3 regions of the Pelotomaculum schinkii genome follow, and region 3 is predicted to be linked to each of the others. Evidence: riboswitches for the same ligand, from Rfam matches in the RefSeq annotation. Region 3 holds a riboswitch; each other region holds the start of a gene.
What was found. Region 3 has a riboswitch for cyclic di-AMP ahead of Psch_RS20435 (4-hydroxy-tetrahydrodipicolinate reductase). Riboswitches for the same ligand answer to the same signal wherever they lie in the genome.
Positions count from the first base shown of each region.

Region 1 (7,189 bases), on a different contig from region 3:
CGATCGTTTAACACGGCTACGTATTTGAGCGTCTTGCCGGTCAGTGTCGGAATCCCAGATAGTGATGCTCATTCACTAAGTCGTTCCATTGCTTTTCCTTCATCGGCTGTAATGGGCCGAACGATCAGAACATTGAGATCATAACTTTGAGATATATAGGTATTGTCCGGTGTTGTTCTGGTGACGAGTTAATATTTGCCATGGCCCCCATTTATATGGAGCCTCTCACTCTTGTTTCCAATGTCTGAAGAGCGCACAGCTTCGCTTTAGCCCTTACCAATCAATTCTAACATTGGTTTTTTCAGTAAACATTGTGTATTTCATTATACAACCTTAAACGTAATATAACAATATAAAATATAACATAAAGTATTTTAACGTGATTCGCATTGCAAGTTCTACCCACAGCATTAGGCCGTACGTGACAAAACTTAATTACCTTGTCATACGGTTAACATTTTGTAAATAAAAAAACAGCTCTACCTTGTTTTCTTAAAATGTTCCTGGTGGAGCCTGGAGGTCTTTTTTAATCAAAGCGGTGCAGAAGGAAGTCTTGACGGTCAAGGTTTCCTACCCAGCGACTACGGACCTAAAGATGTGGATAGCTAAGCAGCCTTGAGCAGTGGATAGATCCATATGAAATGCTCTTATGCAAACTACTATGTTCAATTTCAACGAATGCTGCCATTTATATTTAAAAAGGGTGAAGCCGGCGTATTCTGGCCGGCTTCACCCTTTTGTCTGGAGCCTGATTACTATCCACCCAGATAATTGTCTAAAATGTCCCAGCGCCTCTGTGAATGGTAACCGTCGTACTCCACCTGCCCGCAGGCGCGGCGGCGTTCTTGGCCGTGGTAAACGTTTATGGCTTCCATGCAGTCCCCGATGATTGTTTCGGCAATAAGCTGGGCATGACGGGTATTTTTGCGGGGTGAACCCAGCTCTTTATGCGGCACCCTGGTGCCGACATGTACCTTCAAGCCTCCTTTAGCGGCCAGAGCCAGGGAAACCGGTGGAATGGCCAGCTCACGCAGTGGAACAGACAGCAGGAGCCGGCGGGAGACCGCGTGTGGGCCGTGGCTGGGTGAAGCTGTGCCGAGGCTTTGTTCCAGCCCCAGAGTCTGGTTCAGTTGGTAACGGACTTTGAGGACATGGTTGGCCAGGTGGGACAGGTCTTTAATGTTTTCCCCCGGGTAACAGTCGGTCAGGGCCATGTCGGCGCCCTTGCCAACTATGTCGGCAAGTTCCATTATTTTTTCAGAAATATTTCCGTCCATATCGCCGTCTATAAACAATACTGTGGTGGCCCCCCTTTCCAGCGCTGCTTTTGCCCCAATCGCCCGCGGGATATCAAACCCAAGGGTTTCTGTGAAGTGCAAGGGCAAAATTTTTCCTGTCAGGATGTGCCGGACGATGTTGTAGGAATTATCGTTGCTCCCGTTAATGACTGTAATAATCAGTTCAGCCGGAATGGACAAAAGGGTTTCAATTGTCCGTTCCAACCTTTTTTCCTCATTTTTGATCGGCACTACAGCAGCCAGCATCTTATCACTCCCGTGTTTTTAAAAACCGGTTTCTTAATGTGTAATATATGGAAAAATTAATGAAAAGTTACCGACCTTGCACTATCCCAATACCATTACTCCCTTCATATGATATTAGAAAAACCTAAAAGGGGTATTGGTCATGGAGGAGTTTCATAAGGGAGATGTTGTGGGGCGCAAGTCTTATGGTGTAGACATTTATTTTAAAATCATAGATTTTTTTGAATACAGTAACGGGAAGAAATTCGCCAGGCTGAAGGGAGTATATACAAGACTCTGTGCCAGCGCCCCTATGGAGGACCTGGTCAGGATAGACCCAGGCGCACAGATGTCCCGTCTACGGGATGTTACTTTGAAGAGTAATGAGCAGATGGGCCGTATTTTTGCCCGGCGGCAAAGGGAGCGTGAACTGTTTTGGGGCAGAGCGGTGCACAGCGACAAGGAGCCTCCCAAGAAAGAAAGCAAGGTGGAAGGGTTTGATATACCTGGTACCGTCCTCCATATCGACGGTGACGGGGATTACCTGGATTTGTGTATGACTACTTACAAGCAGCTCAGTATTCCCGCCGATGGCTACAATATCCCTGAGGAGAAACAGCCTGAGGTGGTGGAGGACCTCCTAAAAAAGCATGCTCCCGACATGCTGGTAATTACCGGGCATGACGGTTTTATAAAGGGACGTGAGAATTTTAAAGATATAGATAATTACTACTCCTCCAAATATTTTATGGAAGCGGTCAAAGTGGCTCGAAACTATGAGAAAAGCAGGGATGACCTGGTTATTTTTGCCGGCGCCTGCCAATCTCATTATGAATCTCTGCTAAAAGCAGGCGCCAACTTTGCCAGTTCCCCGCAGCGTGTGATGATTCACGCCTACGACCCGGTTTTTGTAATGGAGAAAATCGCCTACACCTCCATATATGATCCAATTTCTATTAAGGATATCATTGCGGGGACCATTACCGGGTTTGACGGCATCGGCGGGATGGAATCACGAGGAAAATTTCGGTTGGGTATACCTGTTTCACCATATTAGGCCGCGTACCCCTTTTAAGACTCATGCATATGATGGTGCAGGGGCAAAAATTCTAGTTCGAAAGGCTTTTCGAACAACCTTTATCAATTAAAGGGGGTTTGCGCATGGAACGGTATTTTAGGGCGCTAAACAAAACGCGCGATAAATTGTTGCGCCTTCAGAATGTTGTCGGCCTTGGCATAGGGCATAAGGAGATTGGATCGGAAAACACCGGAGAACCGGCCTTTATTGTTTATGTGGAAAAAAAGCTGCCTGTTGAAAACCTCATGCGTGGTCATGTGGTGCCTGAAAAAATAGGCGGGCTTAATACCGATGTGGTTGAAATAGGAGTTGTCCGCGCGCTTGGAGTCAGGACTTCAAGGGAAAGACCGGCTCAGCCGGGAGTGAGCATAGGACACTACAAGTCAACGGCCGGTACTTTTGGAGCGGTGGTTAAAGACAAGCAAACCAAGGAACTGATGTTGTTGTCCAACAACCATGTCCTTGCCAATGGCTCCAGCATTCAGGAGGCCCGGGCCAAACCCGGAGACCCCATCCTGCAACCAGGTCCATACGATGGAGGAACGCTCAAAGACCGCATAGGTACACTTTTGCGTTACGTTCCCCTGGAGAAAAGTGTTGCCAGGTCGGATTGTCCGGTGGCCTCGTCTGTGGCGCGGGGGGGCAACTTCCTGCTCAATATAGTCAAAAGGGACTATGAAATCCGGTTTTATAAACGCTTTAGTACTGAGAACACGGTGGACTGCGCGCTGGCTAAAATTGATTCAATAGACCTGGTAGCGCCTTCTATTCTTGAAATAGGCGATATCACGGGAGTGGCGGAGGCTAAGCCGGGCAAAAAGGTGCAAAAAAGCGGCAGGACTACCGGCCTTACCAACGGAGCTATAAAATCGGTCGGCACAGTGCTGCAGGTCGAGATGGACAAAGATGAGAAGGTATGGTTTTCCGATCAGGTTGTTACCGAGTTGATATCCCAACCGGGTGACAGCGGAGCTTTGATCCTGGACCAGGAACGGAAAGCGGTGGGCTTGTTGTTCGCAGGGTCGGATAAGTTGACCATTTTTAACCGGATTAGCAATGTGATGGATCGCCTGGGATTTGAATTTTAGTGTTTGTGAAGGTCAGGCAAGTATTAAAGTTTTGATTTAAGCCGCCTCACCTTTAGGCCATCCCGGCCATATATTAATAACCGAGGAGGCTTACCATATGGTTTACCGGTCAGTTTTCTCAGGCGACGCTGCCTTGACTTTTTTGGGAGAAAACATTCCAGCGATTGGTCCCAAATTTAATAACAGAGAAGAGGCCATAGCGGTAGCACGGCAGTATCTTGAAGGGATACATCAGATGTCTGGTAAAGGCCGTGAAACACCTGTACAGATTTCCCTCAACAGGCAGGCTGACGGCCGGTATTCCCTGGTGGTTATGGGTTCCAGGCAGGTGATTGGTAAACTAAACAACCTCGATGAACTGTTATTAAAGAGGTTTCGAAAAGGGCTGAAGAAAAAATTGTTTATTCTGACCTGTTTTGTCGATGGGGCGGATGGACAGGAGTGTCTGGTACTCACAGAGGGTTTAGGAGCGGTTTTTTACACCCCCAATGCAATCAAAAACTGGCGCCCGTAAAGGCGTTATCCCGATGCTATGGTTTGAACAGGAATTAAGCGCATCGGTAAAGGGCGGTGACCATGAGCAATAACATATCCGGTGGTTTCGAAAAGAGCTTTGCTCGTGGCTGTCAGGAAAACCACCGGCTTGGTAAAAAGAAATTAACTGAAGAAGCATATCTGGCCGGCAAGAACCTTGGCTATAACCTTGGATACAACCAGGGTTTTGAGTCCGGTTATGATAAGGGTTATGCTGAAGGCAGCAACCTTGGCTATAACAATGGGTTCGTCGCGGCGCTGCGAGGAGACGGGGAGGACGCTCTCCAGACCGACAGGACACCTGAGATACAGGTCCTTGAAACCATACGGAAACTGATCACCGGCGGACAGGCCAGAGTGTTCCTGACAGGTCCTTCTGCGAGAGATGCCGAAACTTTATTAAAGATCCTGAATATTGAAGCTGCGGTTGTCAACCGCTTCCAGTAAAAGCAGGTTTGGAACTGCTATGAAAATACCTGAATATGTTGAGAGAAGAATAAAAAAACCATTGAAAATCTGAATTATCCTGTATAGATCAGATTTGTTTAGCTTTTATAAGCCAGGTTGCTACATTTTAACATCTATTTCTAATTAGGTGTTAATTTGAAAGGTCAGTAGTTAAGTACCTTAGTTGCTAATATTTTAGGTCTTGAACTAATATTACCGGCTTTGCCATCGCGTTCCTTTAGCAGGTATAGTAGGCTGTACAAGCATTATCTTGTTCATGCCTATTTTTTTTTACCATGTTAGTCGCAGGCCCGGCAGCTGTAATTGGCAAGGGCGCATAGCGCAGCTTTCCAAATAACCAGCTAACTGGCGCTTGATGACTGAATAAAGGCCGAATCTCAATAAATTTGGGTACGGAGGAACCAATTTCAGGGGTGAATCCCATTGAGTCGTGCGCCAAGACATGAGAAAAAGGAAATGAGACATTAGACGAAAGTTGCGGAAAGCGGAAATTCAAACAGCCAATTAAGCGGGTGTTGGAGGGAAAATGACAGGCGCTCCGCTGTCTGCGGCAAATGTCCCAACGGCTGCATTACCACCCGGCTTCCCAGATCTCACGTCCCACCTCTCAAAGGGTAGGTTTATTCTTTTTACCGAACCCGTCAGCTAACTCCGGAGGCACAAAGAAAGGGGAAAATCAACTCATGAGCTTCCAGTCAAAAGGCCTAAGGCCGAGATCCTTAGTGTTTATGTTCCTTTTTGCCTTGCTGCTGACCCTGGGCTTAACGGGAACAGCCCTGGCGGCAGACGTCTATGTCCCCCTGACTACCGATGAATCGCAGATGGTTGACCTGATCAACCAGGTCCGGACGAACGCCGGTCTGGCGAAACTCACGGTAAATCCGGCGCTTTCGGGCCTGGCCCGGATAAAAGCCCAGGACATGGCCTCCAACGGTTACTTCAGCCACACTTCGCCTACCTACGGGTCTCAGCAGGATATGATGAAGGCCGCTCAGATCGAGTTTGTTTACGCGGAAGAAAACATTGCCAAAGCTCCAACTATCGGTTCAGCCTTTAGCGCGCTGCAGAATTCAAGTACAACGCGGGCCAAAATGCTGAGCAGCAATTTTGACCAGGTTGGAGTTGGGGTGATCACCAGCGGTAATTACAAGATTATCGTGCAGATGTTTGCCGGAGGGAAGAAGGTAGTTACCACTCCGTCACAGCCGCCGGTAGAATCCCCGGCGCCAACGGACAGCGGTCTGACCGCCGACGAGCAGCAGATGCTTAATCTGGTCAACCAGGAGCGGGCAAAAGCGGGACTTAAGCCCCTGCAAAGCGACCCGACCCTGGTCAAACTGGCCCGGATGAAAGCCCAGGATATGATTGACAATGGATATTTCAGCCACACTTCGCCCACCTACGGTTCGCCGTTTGATATGATGAAGAAGTATGGGGTGCAGTACAGCTACGCCGGAGAGAACCTGGCCGGAGCTTCCACGGTTAGCAGCGCTCACGCAAATTTAATGAACTCGTCGGGGCACCGGGCCAATATCTTAAACAGCAACTACACCAAAGTGGGTATTGGGGTGGTCAGCGGGGGGCCCTACGGCAAGATGTTTGTACAGATGTTTATCAAGCCGGTGTCAGGTTCTCAGTCAACCCCAACTACGCCAACTACACCCACAACACCCACAACACCCACAACACCCACAACACCTACAACACCCACAACACCCACAACACCTACCACGGACAGCGGTCTGACCGCCGACGAGCAGCAGATGCTTAATCTGGTCAACCAGGAGCGGGCAAAAGCGGGACTGAAGCCCCTGCAAAGCGACCCGACCCTGGTCAAACTGGCCCGGATGAAGGCCCAGGATATGATTGACAATGGATATTTCAGCCACACTTCGCCCACCTACGGTTCGCCGTTCGATATGATGAAGAAGTATGGCGTGCAGTACAGCTATGCCGGAGAGAACCTGGCCGGAGCTTCCACGGTTAGCAGCGCTCACGCAAATTTAATGAACTCGTCGGGGCACCGGGCCAATATCTTAAACAGCAACTACACCAAAGTAGGGATAGGTGTAGTCAGCGGAGGCCCTTACGGCAAGATGTTTGTGCAGATGTTTAATGGCTAGATCCGGCCGCCCCTTCTTAGGGCTCAGATGAACGTACCCTTTTTTTACAAAAAAGAGTAATAATTAGCAGCGAAAGAAAGAGGACCTGGTTCCTCTTTCTTTCGTTTTTTCGTTTACGCTACGTTTTTAGCACTTTTTTGAATCACCCTCATATATTAGTATAGAAAAGTTTTGAAAGGAGGAGTAAATATGGCTGGAACCGAACGGCTTAAAGTCAATCTGGTCCAGGGTGAAAATAGAGTCCAGACCGTAGTCAAGGGACAGATTGAAGTTCCTGAAGCGAAGCCGGATGTAGAAAAAATTCTGTCAAAAACAGCAGACGCCAAAGTTAGAAACGTTAGTGTTGTCCCCAACAAAGTTATTGTAGAAGGAACA
Region 1 covers NZ_QFGA01000001.1:2,140,263-2,147,451, reverse strand. The annotation lists gene Psch_RS09980 (glycosyltransferase family 2 protein) at 756-1,544, opposite strand; gene yabG (sporulation peptidase YabG) at 1,687-2,580, shown strand; gene Psch_RS09970 (chymotrypsin family serine protease) at 2,685-3,689, shown strand; gene Psch_RS09965 (hypothetical protein) at 3,787-4,203, shown strand; gene Psch_RS09960 (FliH/SctL family protein) at 4,266-4,670, shown strand; cyclic di-AMP (ydaO/yuaA leader) riboswitch at 5,050-5,367, shown strand; gene Psch_RS21130 (CAP domain-containing protein) at 5,420-6,814, shown strand; gene Psch_RS09950 (DUF3794 and LysM peptidoglycan-binding domain-containing protein) at 7,004-7,189, shown strand, end outside.
Region 1: it holds a riboswitch for cyclic di-AMP, as region 3 does, so the genes downstream of both, Psch_RS21130 (CAP domain-containing protein) here and Psch_RS20435 (4-hydroxy-tetrahydrodipicolinate reductase) in region 3, are expected to answer to the same signal.

Region 2 (7,189 bases), on a different contig from region 3:
ATCCGGTAAACGTTTATTATTTCTATTCACTGGCTCCACCTACCTTTCTATTTAACAGATCTGAAAACCAGCCCATTACCTCCTGGAAGACTGTCATATTCAGGGAATAGTAAATAAACTGGCCGTGTCGCTCATCCAGTACCAGTCCAGACTGCTTTAACAGGTTAAGGTGGTGCGATATGCTTGGTTTGGATATGTCGAACTCATCGGCTATTTCGCCGGCGGTCAAATCACGTTCCCTTAAAAGCTTCAATATCTTACGGCGCGTTGGGTCGGCCAAGGCTTTAAAAGTAAGGCCAACCATAAGATATCCCTCCCAGCTAATTTGATATTTAGGTAATTATCTAAATATATTATAATTCACCTGCCACCATGAGTCAATATTCCTCTGGCCCTTTCGAAAACAATAAAGGTCTAATCCGTTATCCTGATACCTGCATGAAACGAGCAACGTGAAAGTGGTATTTGTTTTTTCCCGAACTCTAAAATAGCATTAGAATAGTAGGTAAGATAGCGTTGTATATCGAATTCATATTCATAACGGTCTTTTATGTTTGGAGGCATTATTATTGGAGACAAAAAAAAGCCATATTGCTTTGATTCAATGGAAAAGCTTTCGTTTAAAAATATTTTTTGAGGGAATTTTGGTCGGTTTATTCGCTGGTATACTGGTCGTGGCGTTTAGGTACCTCTTGGAAAAAGCCGAATTATTGCGCGAACATATCTATACTGTTTTAGAGGTAAACGGCTCTGGGGTCACTTTTTTATGGTTTATTGCGCTAATAATGGTGTCTGTCTGCCTGGGTTTTATTTCCCATATAGTCCCTATGGCCAGCGGAAGCGGCATACCACAGGTAAAAGGTATTATCCTGGGTCACTTCAAGATGGGCTGGCTAAAAATAATCATAGGGAAATTTCTTGGCGGAGTTCTTGCTATTGGTTCAGGCATGTCGCTGGGACGTGAGGGTCCCTCCATCCAATTGGGAGCTATGGCGGGTCAAGGCGTCAGCCGCCTTTTAGGCAGGTTAAGAATAGAGGAAAAGTATTTAATTACAAGCGGCGCCAGCGCTGGTTTAGCAGCAGCTTTTAATGCGCCGCTCGCTGGAGTAATCTTTGCGCTTGAAGAATTGCACAAAAACTTTTCCCCGGCTGTCTTGATGTCGGCTATGGCAGCATCGCTAACAGCCGATTTAATAACCCAACAAGTCTTCGGCCAAAAACCTGTCTTTAACTTCCATGATCTCGTTGTGTTACCGCATAATTACTACATTTATGTTGTTGGTCTTGGTGTCATCTGCGGGTTTTTGGGCTTTCTCTTTAACCGGACGCTGACAAAGACAATGGATAGTTACAATAAGATCACCTGGCTGCCAAAAACGTTTATGTCGGCGCCAGCCTTAATACTCGGTGGAATATTGGGCTTTTTCCTGCCTGAAGTTCTGGGGGGAGGAAACAAACTCATCGACTCTGTTGGACAGGCCAGCTATGGGATCGCTATTTTATTAATATTTTTTACTGTTAAATTTATATATACCATGATCAGCTACGGTTCCGGCGTACCGGGAGGAATATTCATGCCGATGCTGGTTATCGGAGCGCTGGCCGGAGCTATATATGGCAATATGCTCATAGTCTATTTTCATATTGATCAACATTTCTTTAATAATTTTGTTGTTTTGGCCATGGCTGCTTATTTCACCGCCATTGTCAAGGCGCCGGTGACCGGCAGTATTCTAATTACTGAAATGACAGGTTCTTTTGACCATTTATTAGCGCTAATCATCGTTTCGGTAACTGCCTATATGGTTAGTGATATCTTAAAAACCGCGCCAATATATGAAACATTATTGGCGCGGTCGCTGGTTAAAAAGAATCACAATATTTACTCCGGTTGGGACAATAAGACCCTGATTGAAGTTGCCGTATGTCTTGGTTCAAAGCTGGAAGGCAAAAGAATAATGGATATCGCCTGGCCGCCTCACTGCCTGCTGATAAGTATTAAGCGGGGCGAAGCCGAAATTATCCCCAGGGGAAATACAAAAATCATAGTCGGTGATTATCTATTCGCGCTTGCCAATGAAAATGAATCGGCAGATATAAAAGAAGCATTGTCTCTCATGGCAGGGACCGCTCAAACCATGGAATAGATAACAATACCGTGCCAGGCGGGTGTAATCATTTATTCTCCTTCGGGCAGGCAACGGTAGTCCAGCAACCTGTTTTCCCACGTACGCATCCTTACCTTACCGTCTCCTTGGTTCAGTATATAAGGAGGCATAACAGGAGTTTTTCCGTAACCGTTGGGGGCATTGATAATGTATGTCGGGACGGCCAAACCGGAAGTATAGCCGCGCAGTTTTTCCATAACTGCAATACCCTCGTCCACAGACGTAATAAAATGGCGTGTACCCTTTACCGCTTTAGCTTGAAAAATATAATAGGGCTTGACCCTTATCTTCAAAAGTTCCTGGTTAAGTTTTTTCATAACGTGCGGGTCGTTGTTTATTCCTTTTAAAAGAACCGCCTGATTCCCTAAAACCACACCGGCTTCAACTAGTCTATCGCAGGCCTGCTTGCTCTCCGGTGTAATCTCCCGTGGATGGTTAAACTGCGTATTAATATAAATTGGGGGATGTTTCTTAAGAACCTCACATAACTCCGGTGTGATTCGCTGCGGCAAAGTGACAATGGTCCTGGTGCCCAGACGCTTTATTTCCACATGCTTGATATTATCCAGTTCACCCAGCAGCCAGTCTATCTTTCTGTCGCTTAGAAGCAGCGCGTCGCCGCCTGTGATCAGGACATCGCGAATTTCCTTGTTTTCCCGGATATAGTCCAACGCAGCCATTAGATTCTGATGTGGCTTGTGTTGATCCACCTCGCCGATATTCCTGCGCCTCTGGCAATGGCGGCAGTACATGGCGCACTGGTTGGTAACGTTGATAATCAACCGGTCCGGATAGCGCCTGGTGACGCACGGCGCTGGGGAAGTGAATTCCTCGGCCATGGGATCGACATAACCGGTACTGTCCATCTCATCGATAGAAGGTACCGATTGCATGCGGATCGGGTCGTGGCTGCAGTCTCCTTCCATCAGCGAGGCATAGTAAGGTGATATTGCCCATCGATAACGCATCCCCACTCTTCTAATATGAGTGCACTGTTCATCATTAAAGCCAAATAGCCGGGCTAGCGTAAATACATCTTTGATCCGGTTGGCCATCTGCCAGCGCCAGTCATGCCAGTTTTCTTCGCTGGCGTCGAAATAACCGAGCTGCCTTTCCTTGTTAAAATTAATCATTTCCTGCATATCAAAACCGGTCTTTATTTCATCTTTTTTTTCCAGATAATCATTAATTCTCTTTTTTAAATCATCCGCCCGTTTAAGCGCAATAGCCTGTTTTTCTTCGTTCGTAAATTCGAATTTCTCAATAGAAGGTATGGACATCACAAGTATCTCCTTTCAAATTTTATTTGTAATGCAAGAAATAAAGTGCAGAAAACCCCCGGAGCATACGTCCGGGGGTTAAAAGAGGTCAAGCAAGTCAAAGGCTGGTTGTAGACCGCCTGTTTCCTCCCTTTCAACGCTTACGAAGTTAGCTGACGGATTCGGGCCGAAAGAGTAGCCCTACGATGCCGACAACACGTTGGAGTCTGGTCGAGCACCGATTCACCCCGTAAATTGGTTCCCCCGCTTCTTTTTATGAAGAATTAAGCGAATTAGGAGCAATATTAAATTCAAGATATACTGACAACAGACAACTTATATCATTCAATAAGGTTGCCTGTTGTCAGTATATCATAATAAATTTTCCAGGTCAATCTTATATTGACGTTCTTATATTGACGTTCTATTAATAATTAACCCCAGTGGTGCAATCAAGGCTGATATAATCACCATGGAACTATAAGAAATAGTTGCTGCTCCCCCAAAAAAATTATATTATTGCAGCTATTCCCCAAACTCCATACATGCCTCCCGGTCATAAGTTCCGAACCGGCATTGATACAATGAAGGAGTCTTAATAACTGTTAGACATGCTCTGAATTATACATACCCTCCTTTGTAAAAGCCAGGCGCCATCATAAATTTGGGAATCTTTTGTTTAATCAGGCGATTTGCTATATTGACCAAGTAATCTAACTATGATATCATAAAACAACCAACAACTTGATTATATTAATAAAGTTGTCTGTTATTGTGTGTCACGCTAACTATTTTTCCCCATTGCAAGTCAAAGTAAGGTGAAATTCATAAAATTTTAGAATGTAATCGGGATATCCCCTGGTTATTTAAAGCTTATATCAAGTCAAGGCAGAATAGGTTAGCAAAACAAGCTAAAGCCAGTTTGCCAAAGTCCCAGGGATATTCCTGGGTTTTATGTTTTAAGATGCAAGTTTAAGGAGGTGGACAAGAGGACCAGCTTATAGAAAAAAATTATTATGGGAGGCGAAATCATTTTATGATACGGAAAACCCTGTTACACGCGATTCTGGTGGCCATGCTGGTATTCGCCGTGGCCGGCTGCGGCGGATCTAAAGAAAGCGAAAATCCAACTACCGGCGAGCAGGTTAAAGAAACATTCAGTTGGTCCTGTTCCGGCCAATACCGCCCGTTTAACTATTATGACGAAGGCAATAACCTGACCGGCTTCGACGTGGAAATCGGCAAAGCCCTGGCTGAAAAAATGGGCCTGGAGCCAACACCTGTTACGGCGCCATGGGACAGCCTGATTAACGGACTGCAGGCCAAGCGGTATGACGCCATTCTAGGCAGTATGACTATAACCGAGGATAGAAAGCAACAGGTCGATTTCTCAGACCCCTATTACGTTTCCGGAGGCCAGCTCTTTGTCTATAAGGAATCTGGGATAAAAAGCGTAGCAGACCTAAAGAAAGATACCAAGATCGGCGTGCTCACCACGAGTACTTATGACGAAGAAGCAAGAAAATATTCACAAAATATTATTAACTACTCAAGTGACGAGACTGCTCTGCGTGACCTTGACGCCGGCCGCTTGCAGGCTGTCATCACCGACCGCTTTGTCGGCAAACTTGCCATAGATGAGACCGGACTGAAAAACATCGAAATGGTCGGAGACCTCCTGTTCGTGGAGGAAATCGGTATTGCCTTCCGCCAGGAGGATGACACTTTGAGGGAAAAAGTAAACAATGCCCTTAAGGAAATTAAGCAAGACGGTACTTATCTGGAAATCAGTAAAAAGTATTTTGATCAAGACATCAGTAAATAAAAGGTTAGACAACCTTTTATTCTTATATTGCCGGCATGCTATTCATACTAGAGGGAGGGGACACGCCCAGGCGGGTTCCCCTTCCCTAGAAAGTTGGGGGGTGTTGACTTGCATTTCTTATCCGATCTGATAACCTACGGACCGTTTTTTTTCAAGGCCATGCAGGTTACGGTACTGCTGACAGCCGCTTCAATAACTATAGGTATGGCCATCGGTCTGTTGTTTGCCCTCCTCAAAATTTCCAAGCGAAAATTATTTAACCGTATTGCGGATATTTATATAGGTTTAATCAGGGGTACACCTCTAATTGTACAGCTTTTCTTCGTTTATTTTGGCCTGGCTGAGATTGTGGACTTCGGCCAGTTTTGGTCGGCCTCAATTGCCCTGGCGGTTCACAGCGGCGCTTACATTGCGGAAATATTCCGGGCCGGCATACAGTCCATAGATCGCGGCCAGATGGAAGCGGCTCGCTCACTGGGTATGAGTTATCCGCTCGCCATGCGCCGGATCATCCTGCCTCAGGCATTTAAGCGCGTTATCCCACCACTTGGCAATCAGTTTATCATTGGGCTCAAAGACTCCTCTCTGGCAGCCTTTATCGCCATGGATGAACTATTTCACCTGGCACAGAGGTTTGCAGCTTCTACCTTCCGTTCAATGGAATTTTATGCCATGGGTGGTCTCTACTACCTGTTTCTGATTACTATTTTCACTTTAGCTGTTAATGCCCTTGAACGGCGTCTTAAAGTAGATGAAATTTAAAGGAGGTGTTTTATTTGATAAAAATTAAAAACCTCAACAAACATTTTGGCTCCCTGCATGTACTACGTGACATTGACCTCAATGTGGGGAAAAGCGATGTGGTTGTTATCATCGGCGCCAGTGGCTCGGGAAAAAGCACTCTATTGCGCTGTATTAATCTCCTTGAGGAACCCAGCAGCGGAGAAATATGGATTGAAGGAAATATAGTGGACCGTCGCAAAAAAAACCGACTTAACATCCTGCGCCGGGATGTAGGGATGGTCTTTCAGCACTTTAACCTGTTTCCCCATTTTACCGTGCTTGGTAATATTACCGAAGCGCCTGTGCAAGTCCGCCAAGTGGATAAACAGCAAGCATATGAGAGCGCCATGGCATTGCTGGAAAAAGTAGGCTTGACTGATAAGGCCCATGCCTACCCATCTCAACTGTCAGGCGGCCAGAAACAGCGGGTGGCTATTGCCCGGGCCCTGGCTATGAAACCCAAGGTTATGCTGTTTGACGAACCGACTTCGGCCCTTGACCCCGAACTGGTGGGAGAGGTATTGGCGGTGATGAAGCAGCTTGCCGCCGAGGGCATGACCATGATTGTGGTATCCCATGAAATGGCCTTTGCCAGGGAGGTAGGCGATTGGTTGGTTTACATGGATGAAGGTAAAATTGTGGAAGTCGGGCGCCCGGAACAGATTTTCGAGGAACCCCGTCACGAACGGACAAAAACTTTCTTAAGCAGGGTTAGAGAACCGAACAATTTTAGGAAGAGAGAGCCCCGGCTTTTCACTCCCCGGACAGGTAAAGGAGAAAACCGGGGACTGGCCACAGACGCAGTTTAATGCAGACGGGACAATTCCGGGTATCATCACCACCAGGAATTGTCCCATCTATTCACAACCTGGACTTTCATGTATATTAAGACAAAACAACTGCACGTATTATGGTAAGCTGCCTAAAGAAAGCGTCACTGACCATAATCTCCTAATTCTGGTCAGTGACACCACAGAGATCTGCTGCTTTCCGAAAACACTACCCCACAGTAATGACCTTGCCCGGTTCAATAAGTCGACTGTTGATATCGTACATATTGGAGACCACTCCAACGGCCAGCTTTTCTTTCAGCTTGTAATAATTCAGGCAGGTACCGCAGACCAGTATTTCCGTCCCCGCAAGAGCCAGCTTTT
Region 2 covers NZ_QFGA01000001.1:681,687-688,875, forward strand. The annotation lists gene Psch_RS03285 (SdpI family protein) at 1-30, opposite strand, end outside; gene Psch_RS03290 (autorepressor SdpR family transcription factor) at 23-304, opposite strand; gene Psch_RS03295 (ClC family H(+)/Cl(-) exchange transporter) at 570-2,147, shown strand; gene eam (glutamate 2,3-aminomutase) at 2,180-3,448, opposite strand; cyclic di-AMP (ydaO/yuaA leader) riboswitch at 3,570-3,728, opposite strand; gene Psch_RS03305 (ABC transporter substrate-binding protein) at 4,464-5,252, shown strand; gene Psch_RS03310 (amino acid ABC transporter permease) at 5,361-6,014, shown strand; gene Psch_RS03315 (amino acid ABC transporter ATP-binding protein) at 6,029-6,844, shown strand; gene yedF (sulfurtransferase-like selenium metabolism protein YedF) at 7,035-7,189, opposite strand, start outside.
Region 2: it holds a riboswitch for cyclic di-AMP, as region 3 does, so the genes downstream of both, eam (glutamate 2,3-aminomutase) here and Psch_RS20435 (4-hydroxy-tetrahydrodipicolinate reductase) in region 3, are expected to answer to the same signal.

Region 3 (7,189 bases):
GAGTAGAGGACGGCAGGCTTACACAGGAACAGGCAGACAACATTTATAACAATCTACAGAACCGCCAGGCTGCCTGTAACGGAAACGGCAATGCCGGAATGGGCAAGAATTACGGCGCAGGCTTTGGACAGGGCAAAGGTATTGGTAACGGAACCGGTGTTTGCGATGGAAGTGGTATGGGCAATGCGAATGGCAAGGGTAACGGAAATGGTTCAATGAAAAACGGCGAGGGTATGGGCTTCGGACACGGATTAAACAGGTAGTTGCCCGAACAGATCAACCAGGCAACCGGCAGAGCCCAGGCAAACCGCATGGCCTGCCGGTTGGGTCGAATTTCATAATAAACTCAGACATTAATGCAGCTCGGGCGGCAACCCCCCTGCTCTCTAGACAATGATCCGCTTTCCGCATAATATGATAGCAAACTTTAAGAATACACATTGAAAAGGGGCATTTCGATTTAAATAATTTGAATCGAAATGCCCCTTTTACACAGTATTTGCAAATTAATTTTACCTTACGATCAAAATTGGTTTTTCAATACCAAGCGTAACTTTGCGGGTTACACTGCCTAATAAATTAAGCACGCCGCTCATTCCGCTGGATCCCATGATCACAAGATCAATATCATGAGAATTTACATAATTGACAATCTCTTCAGAAGGATTCCCCTCAACCGAATGGATGCTGACCTTATTCGACATATCCTCAAGCATGTTTTGGGCTTCGTTTAAAATTTTGCTGGATATTATCCTGCTTTCTTTTTGATAATTTTCGATAAGTTCCGGTGAAAATTTATAAGGATTAGACGGATAATCAATTTTAGAGACTTCCAATACATTTAATATCATAATTTCACTGCCGAATGCGCCTGCTATTTCTTTTGCTTTTTCAATAGCCAGATCCGAAAATTTTGAGCCGTCAACCGGTACGAGTATTTTTTTAAACATAATTCATGCCTCTCCTTCAAAGTAATATGAACAACTGGAGACTTATCATTCTTTCTAAATAATATTTTAAAATGTTTTTGTATGTTATGCAATGAAAATAAGTTTAAGTCAAAACTGTATCGGCACCGATCCTATTGGAGTGCATGCGCGCCCCGTTGGAATGAACTCTGTTATAATCCAACAAGTTACTCATCAACTTCAAAAACATGGGTATTATTGACAAAGTTCAAGGCCACAGCTTCCTCCATAGTGTAGATACCTTTGTCTTTACCCATCAACCATTTGGCAGCATAAATAGCTCCTTGTCCAAAAGCCGCCCTATTTAATGATTCATGTACTATCCGTATGGTCTGATTGGGAAGGCCAAAAATCACTTCATGTTTACCGACTATCCCCCCAACGCGGATGGAATTCACATGTTGCCTTTTATCAAGACCCAGGTCTTCCGCAATCCTCAAAGCTGTTCCAGAAACATCCCTTTTATCACGGAAATGCTCTTCGATAATTTCGATATCAGCGTGGGGAGCGATCCTTTGCAGTACTTTAGAAGCCTCGATCAAGAAATTAATGCCCAGAGTGATGTTAGGAGAATACAACACCGCCGTTTGCTTGCCCAGCGCCTTTAACTGCTCCAGATGAAATCTATCATATTTTGAGATAGCCGACACGATGCGAGTTCCATACTGGGCCGCTTGTTCATAATTCTCAATCGCACTGGCAGATGAAAAGTCAATGATTACATCCACATGATTATCTTGATAAAAAGCTTCGGAATCTATATCTTCTATAGAATAGATCATTCCTTCATTATGATCAAAGCCTAACAAGCGGCTTGCATATTTGCCTTCCATGGCTGTTGATTTTCTCAATACCCAGCTTAACTCGCAGATTTCATCTTTTATGATCTCTTTGGCCACCACTGACCCCGTCCTGCCAAAGCCGAACATCCCAATCGTAATTTTCAAGCGGCATACCTCCTGACTTTTATTCTGATTGCTCGCAGCTTCATGCAGCCATTATTTAGCCACCCCATTCCAGGAACACAAAGCCCCCGGCATATATCTTCCGGGGGTAAAAGAGGTCAAGCAGGCCCAAGCCTGGTTATAGACCGCCTGTTTCCTCCCTTTCAACGCCTACGAAGTTAGCTGACGGATTCGGGCCGAAAGAGTAGCCCTACGATGCCGGCAACCGGTTGAAGTCCGGCCGACTATCGATTCACCCCCGGAAATTGGTTCCCCCGCTTCTCCTAAAGAAGAATTAAGCGAATATGGAGTAATATTAAGTTTAATACATACTGACAACTTATGTAATATACTAAGGTTGTCTGTTGTGAGTATATCACAATAAATTTTCCAGGTCAATCTTATATCGGCGGACTCGCGGCCAAGCATGATTTGGCAAAAAGATACATCAAAACCTATCTGTCATAAGCCAGAACAAATTCATATATTGTAAACCGGGATGAAGATTTTTCATTTTTTATGGAAGGCACTGTCTTCTGAAGGCAGGTAACGTATTAGAAATAAAACTTGGAAAGCTCACCCGTGGGCCCTGGGATTCGTCGCTGGTTGTTGTCTACGGGAGGAGGTAAGTATGACTGATAAGTTTGAACTGGTGCTTTTTTCGACCGATCCTGTATTCATCCGGCAAGCGGTTGCCGCAGGGATTGACAGCATCATGGTTGACTGGGAATCCCTGAACAAGGAACAGCGACAAGCTCTGGCCGATACCCAAATTAATTATGATACCCTTGAAGACTTGCGACGGGTTCGGGCCTGCACCGAAGCGAAGGTCATTTGCCGGATAAACGGTTACGGCACGACAACAGCAGAAGAAGTGGCGCAGGCTGTTAAAGCTGGAGCAGATGAAATTCTGCTCCCCATGGTCCGGACGTTGGAAGAAGTTGAAATGGTTCTGGACTGGGCCGGAGGCCGTTGTGGAGTGGGTATTTTAGTTGAGACCGTTGCCGCGCTTAAGCTTGCCGGACAATTAGCCCGCCTGCCGTTATCCCGGGTCTACGCCGGCTTAAACGATCTGGCCATTGAGCGAAAAACACCAAATATCTTTACTGCCCTGGTTGATGGAACGGTTGAGAATACCCGGCCTTTTTTCACAGTTCCATTCGGCTTTGGCGGGCTTACCTTGCCGGAACGCGGCCACCCCATCCCCTGCCGCCTGCTCATTGCTGAAATGGCCAGGCTGGGCTGCCGTTACAGTTTTTTACGGCGCTCTTTTCACAGGGATATCCGGGGGCGTGATATGGCCGCCGAGATTCACCGCCTTCTTGGAGCGCTGAAAGAAGCACAACAGAGGTCGCCTGAGGACGTGGCCCGGGACCGGCACGCTCTCGAAAACGCGGTCCGGGCCTGGCGCGGCGTGATGTCGCGGTCCAGGGACAGAAAGGAGCCCCTCTGTTATGCATGAACTACAGGGCAGGCACGTACTGGTTACCGGAGCGGCAGGGTTTATTGGCGCCAATCTGGTTCAGGCGCTGCTCCGGTACGGCGCTGAAGTCCATGCAATTATCCGACCGAACTCAAACTTGTGGAGAATTGAAAAACTACTTCCTGATTTATACCTTCATGCAGTAGACATAACTGACCGTGAAGGGCTGAAAAAAATAGTGCTGGAAACAAGCCCGGAAATTATTTATCATCTCGCGGCACAGGGCGTATCTCCTGCTTTTCAGGAGCGCTACGAGATTTTAAGAACCAATATTCTTGGTACATTTAACCTTTTAGAGGCAACTGCGCCTTTGGACTATCAGCTCTTTGTTCATTTGGGGGGCTCTTCGGAATACGGCGCGAAGCACGGGCCCATGCGGGAATTGGACTGCCCGGAGCCTCTAACTTTCTATGGTACGGCCAAGGCTGCGGCGACACTGCTTTGCCAGCAGCATGCCAGAGCGAACGGCCGGCCGGTTGTGGCGCTGAGGGCATTTTCAGTCTACGGCCCCTGGGAATCACCGTCACGCCTTATTCCTACAGCTATCAGGGCAGCACTGGGTGACCATGAGCTGGCTTTGACTGCCGCCGGCTTCCGGCGGGATTTTATTTTTGTCGAAGACCTGGTGGAAGCTTGCCTGCTTGCCCTGAGAGCGGTAAGGATCTGTACCGGTGAAATCATTAATATAGGGACCGGAAAGCAATGGAGCAACGAGGAAGTCGTTGACCTGATTCAAGCCGTGACCGGACGGCGGATCAAGGTACGGGTGGGGGCTTACCCCGCTCGTGCCTCCGATAAAGCCCACTGGGTGGCCGATATTGGGAAGGCCGGGAGCTTGCTGGGGTGGGAGCCCCGGCATCCGCTCCGGGCCGGGCTGGAGAAAACCATCGCCTGGTTTCTTCTTCATCAGGATGACTACGATGGCCTTTCGCAGGAATTACCAGGTCCGGGAGCAAGGGACGCTGTTTCCGGTCCCGGCAGTTTTGCGCCATTGCAAACGGAGGTTTGAAATGCCATATGAAACTCAGTTACCGTTCCGGGGAAGGACAAATGATGAAGCGCCTGCAGCAGCTGCTCTTCAAGACCCGGAGGTCACCGTTGTTATTCCTGTATACCGGAACCGGGAAACACTTCGCGAACTTCATAGCCGCCTGCGTAAAGTTTTTGAAACAGGACGGAGCAGTTATGAAATTATTTTCGTGGACGACTCCTGCCCCGAAGGCTCCTTTGCCGTCCTGGAGGAACTGGCCCGGGATGATTCCCGGGTAGCCGCGCTGGCCCTGGAACAAAATACCGGTCAACACCGGGCAGCGTTGACCGGGCTGAGATTTGCCAGGGGTAAAGCTATGGTAGTGATGGATGCGGATCTGCAGGATCCGCCGGAGGCAATTCCTGTCCTTCTGTCCAAGATGAAGGAGGGGTTCGACGCCGTTTTTGCCGGCAGGCGCGGTCGCTATGAATCAAGGTTGAGGCTGGTCACCTCCCGCCTTTTCAAGGGACTACTTCACCTTTTGTGCGGCGTTCCCGCTGACGCCGGCATGTTTTTTGTGATAAGCCGGCAAATGGGTGAACGCCTTCTGGCCATCAATGAGCCCCATCCTTTCGCAGTGGCCATGATTGGCTGCACCGGGCTGTCCGTGGCTTCTGTTCCGGTGGTACGGGCCCGCCGTCCTGACGGCGGCTCCGCCTATAGCTCCTGGAAGCGCCTGAGAACCGGCTGTCTCACAGCTGCCCGGGTTCTTGCCTGGAAATGGAACAGCGGCAAACCCTTTCCGGGGCATTTCGTCAGTCCGGTTCCAGTTAAAACATACACCGGAGTCCGTTTTCTCCACGCCGTTGAAAATCCATTGGGAGGGGAAAAGAGTCTTGAACCAAGATTACCGGCAAGAATTACACAGGCACAATCTGATGCAGACGCGCTATTATGAGCATTCAAAAAAACCTCACATGGTACCGCAGGAAACCCTTTACCTGCGGCGCCACGTCGATGAACTGCTGCGCTTTGCCGGCATTGTGCCGGGCGAGCGGCTGTTGGAGGTCGGTTGCGGTAAGGGCCGGTACACTCTCCTTTTGGCTCAGCGGGGTTTGCAGGTGGAAGGCCTCGATCTCTCACCGTTTCTCTTGGAACAACTGCGCTTATTTGACGGCGGGCGCTATAATATTTCTTTGCACTGCACGGATATAGCCGATCATCCCCCTGCGTTGGATGGGCAGTTTGACGCGGTTGTAGGCTTTTTTGTCCTTCACCATCTTCATAGCCTGCCGCTGTGTTTCAAAGCTATAACCCGCCTGTTAAAACACGGGGGGCGCGTATCTTTCCTCGAGCCAAATCCATACAACTTCCTTTACTACGTCCAGCTCCTGGTCACACCCGAGATGACATGGCAGGGCGACAAAGGCATTATGCGCATGCGTCCGTCTTCAGTCTTCCATGCGATGAAGGAAGCCGGTTTCCGCCGGCTTAAAATGACTCGCTTTGGGTTCTTTCCACCTTTTTTGGTGAACAGGCCGTGGGGGGCCAGGCTTGAAAGTACATTGGAACGGGTGGTTATCTGGCGTCCATTCTTACCATTCCAGCTCTTCAGAGGCGAGCTGCCGTGAGCGGTATCAAGGAAGAATGCCCCTTACAGGTAAAAACCAACCCGGTTCAGGTGAGGTTAAGTTTCTGGATTTTCAGCGGGTTGAGCTTGTTTGCCTTATGCTTTTGTCTTAGTATCACCGAGGGTTTCAATATGGCGGATGCAAGCTGGTTTTTACAGGTGGCGCACCGCGTTACATCGGGGGAGGTCCTTTATCGCGACGTGTTTTTTGGCGCCACCCCCCTCTCGATCTACCTGACCGCTATCTTTACCGCTTTATTCGGTACGGAGATCCTGGTCGTTAAAGGAATCACGGCGCTCTGTCTGGTGTTGACTGTTCTTTTATCTTGCCGAATCGTCCAGGCGCTTGGCTTCAATCAGGGATTTCCATACCTGTTGGTCCTGGCGCTGATAGTCTATGCGCCGCCCGAGGTTGCTGTTTACCAACCCCTGGCAAATCTTTTCTTTCTCATATGCTTTTATGCCACTCTAGTGTGGACAAAAAGCGGAAAGGCGGTAAACCGTGCCGTCAAGGGCAAATCCACAGGCGCTTTGGCTGCGGCCGAATTGGCCGCGGGGCTGTGTTTTGCATCGAAACAAAATATTGGAATTTATGCTCTGGGTGCGCTTTTACTAACGCTAACCTTCAATTCCAGCTCCATACGATCGAAGAGGCAGAGCAAGCCGGCTGATATTATTATCGTTTTGTCCGCATTTTTTTTAGTCTCAGCGCTGGTTTTCCTGCCGGTCTGGTTCAGCGGCGGAACCGAAAAACTCCTTGATTACGGATTTTTCAACAAAGGGACATATATCCGCCTGGGAAGAATCTCTTATCTCGACGGGCTCAACCAGTTAGCGGATCTCCTTAGAAATATAGGGTCCTTAGATAATTTGAAAAAGATTTACCTGCTGGCGCCGTTCCTTTTACCACTTCTAACGTTTGGCGCCCTTCTGGCAGCCTGGCTTCATCCCGGTAATGATAAGCGGAATTTAACAACAACAGTGTTTCTTTTTGTCGGCGCCGCCTTCTTAGGGATATTCCCACGCGCCAGCAGAACACACTTGACTTTTGTGATTCCCGAACTCCTGATCGGGTTGACTTATGCCTGGCTCCTGGCCAAACCGTACCTGACCACGCGATGGATACGTCTGATTCAAGCAGGACCGGTATTATGGTTCGGTACCGGCCTGGCTTTTATGCTTATTAATCCCTTG
Region 3 covers NZ_QFGA01000004.1:276,434-283,622, reverse strand. The annotation lists gene Psch_RS20445 (DUF2680 domain-containing protein) at 1-263, shown strand, start outside; gene Psch_RS20440 (universal stress protein) at 513-950, opposite strand; gene Psch_RS20435 (4-hydroxy-tetrahydrodipicolinate reductase) at 1,136-1,915, opposite strand; cyclic di-AMP (ydaO/yuaA leader) riboswitch at 2,065-2,224, opposite strand; gene Psch_RS20430 (aldolase/citrate lyase family protein) at 2,544-3,374, shown strand; gene Psch_RS20425 (NAD-dependent epimerase/dehydratase family protein) at 3,367-4,404, shown strand; gene Psch_RS20420 (glycosyltransferase family 2 protein) at 4,406-5,323, shown strand; gene Psch_RS20415 (class I SAM-dependent methyltransferase) at 5,262-5,996, shown strand; gene Psch_RS20410 (glycosyltransferase family 39 protein) at 5,993-7,189, shown strand, end outside.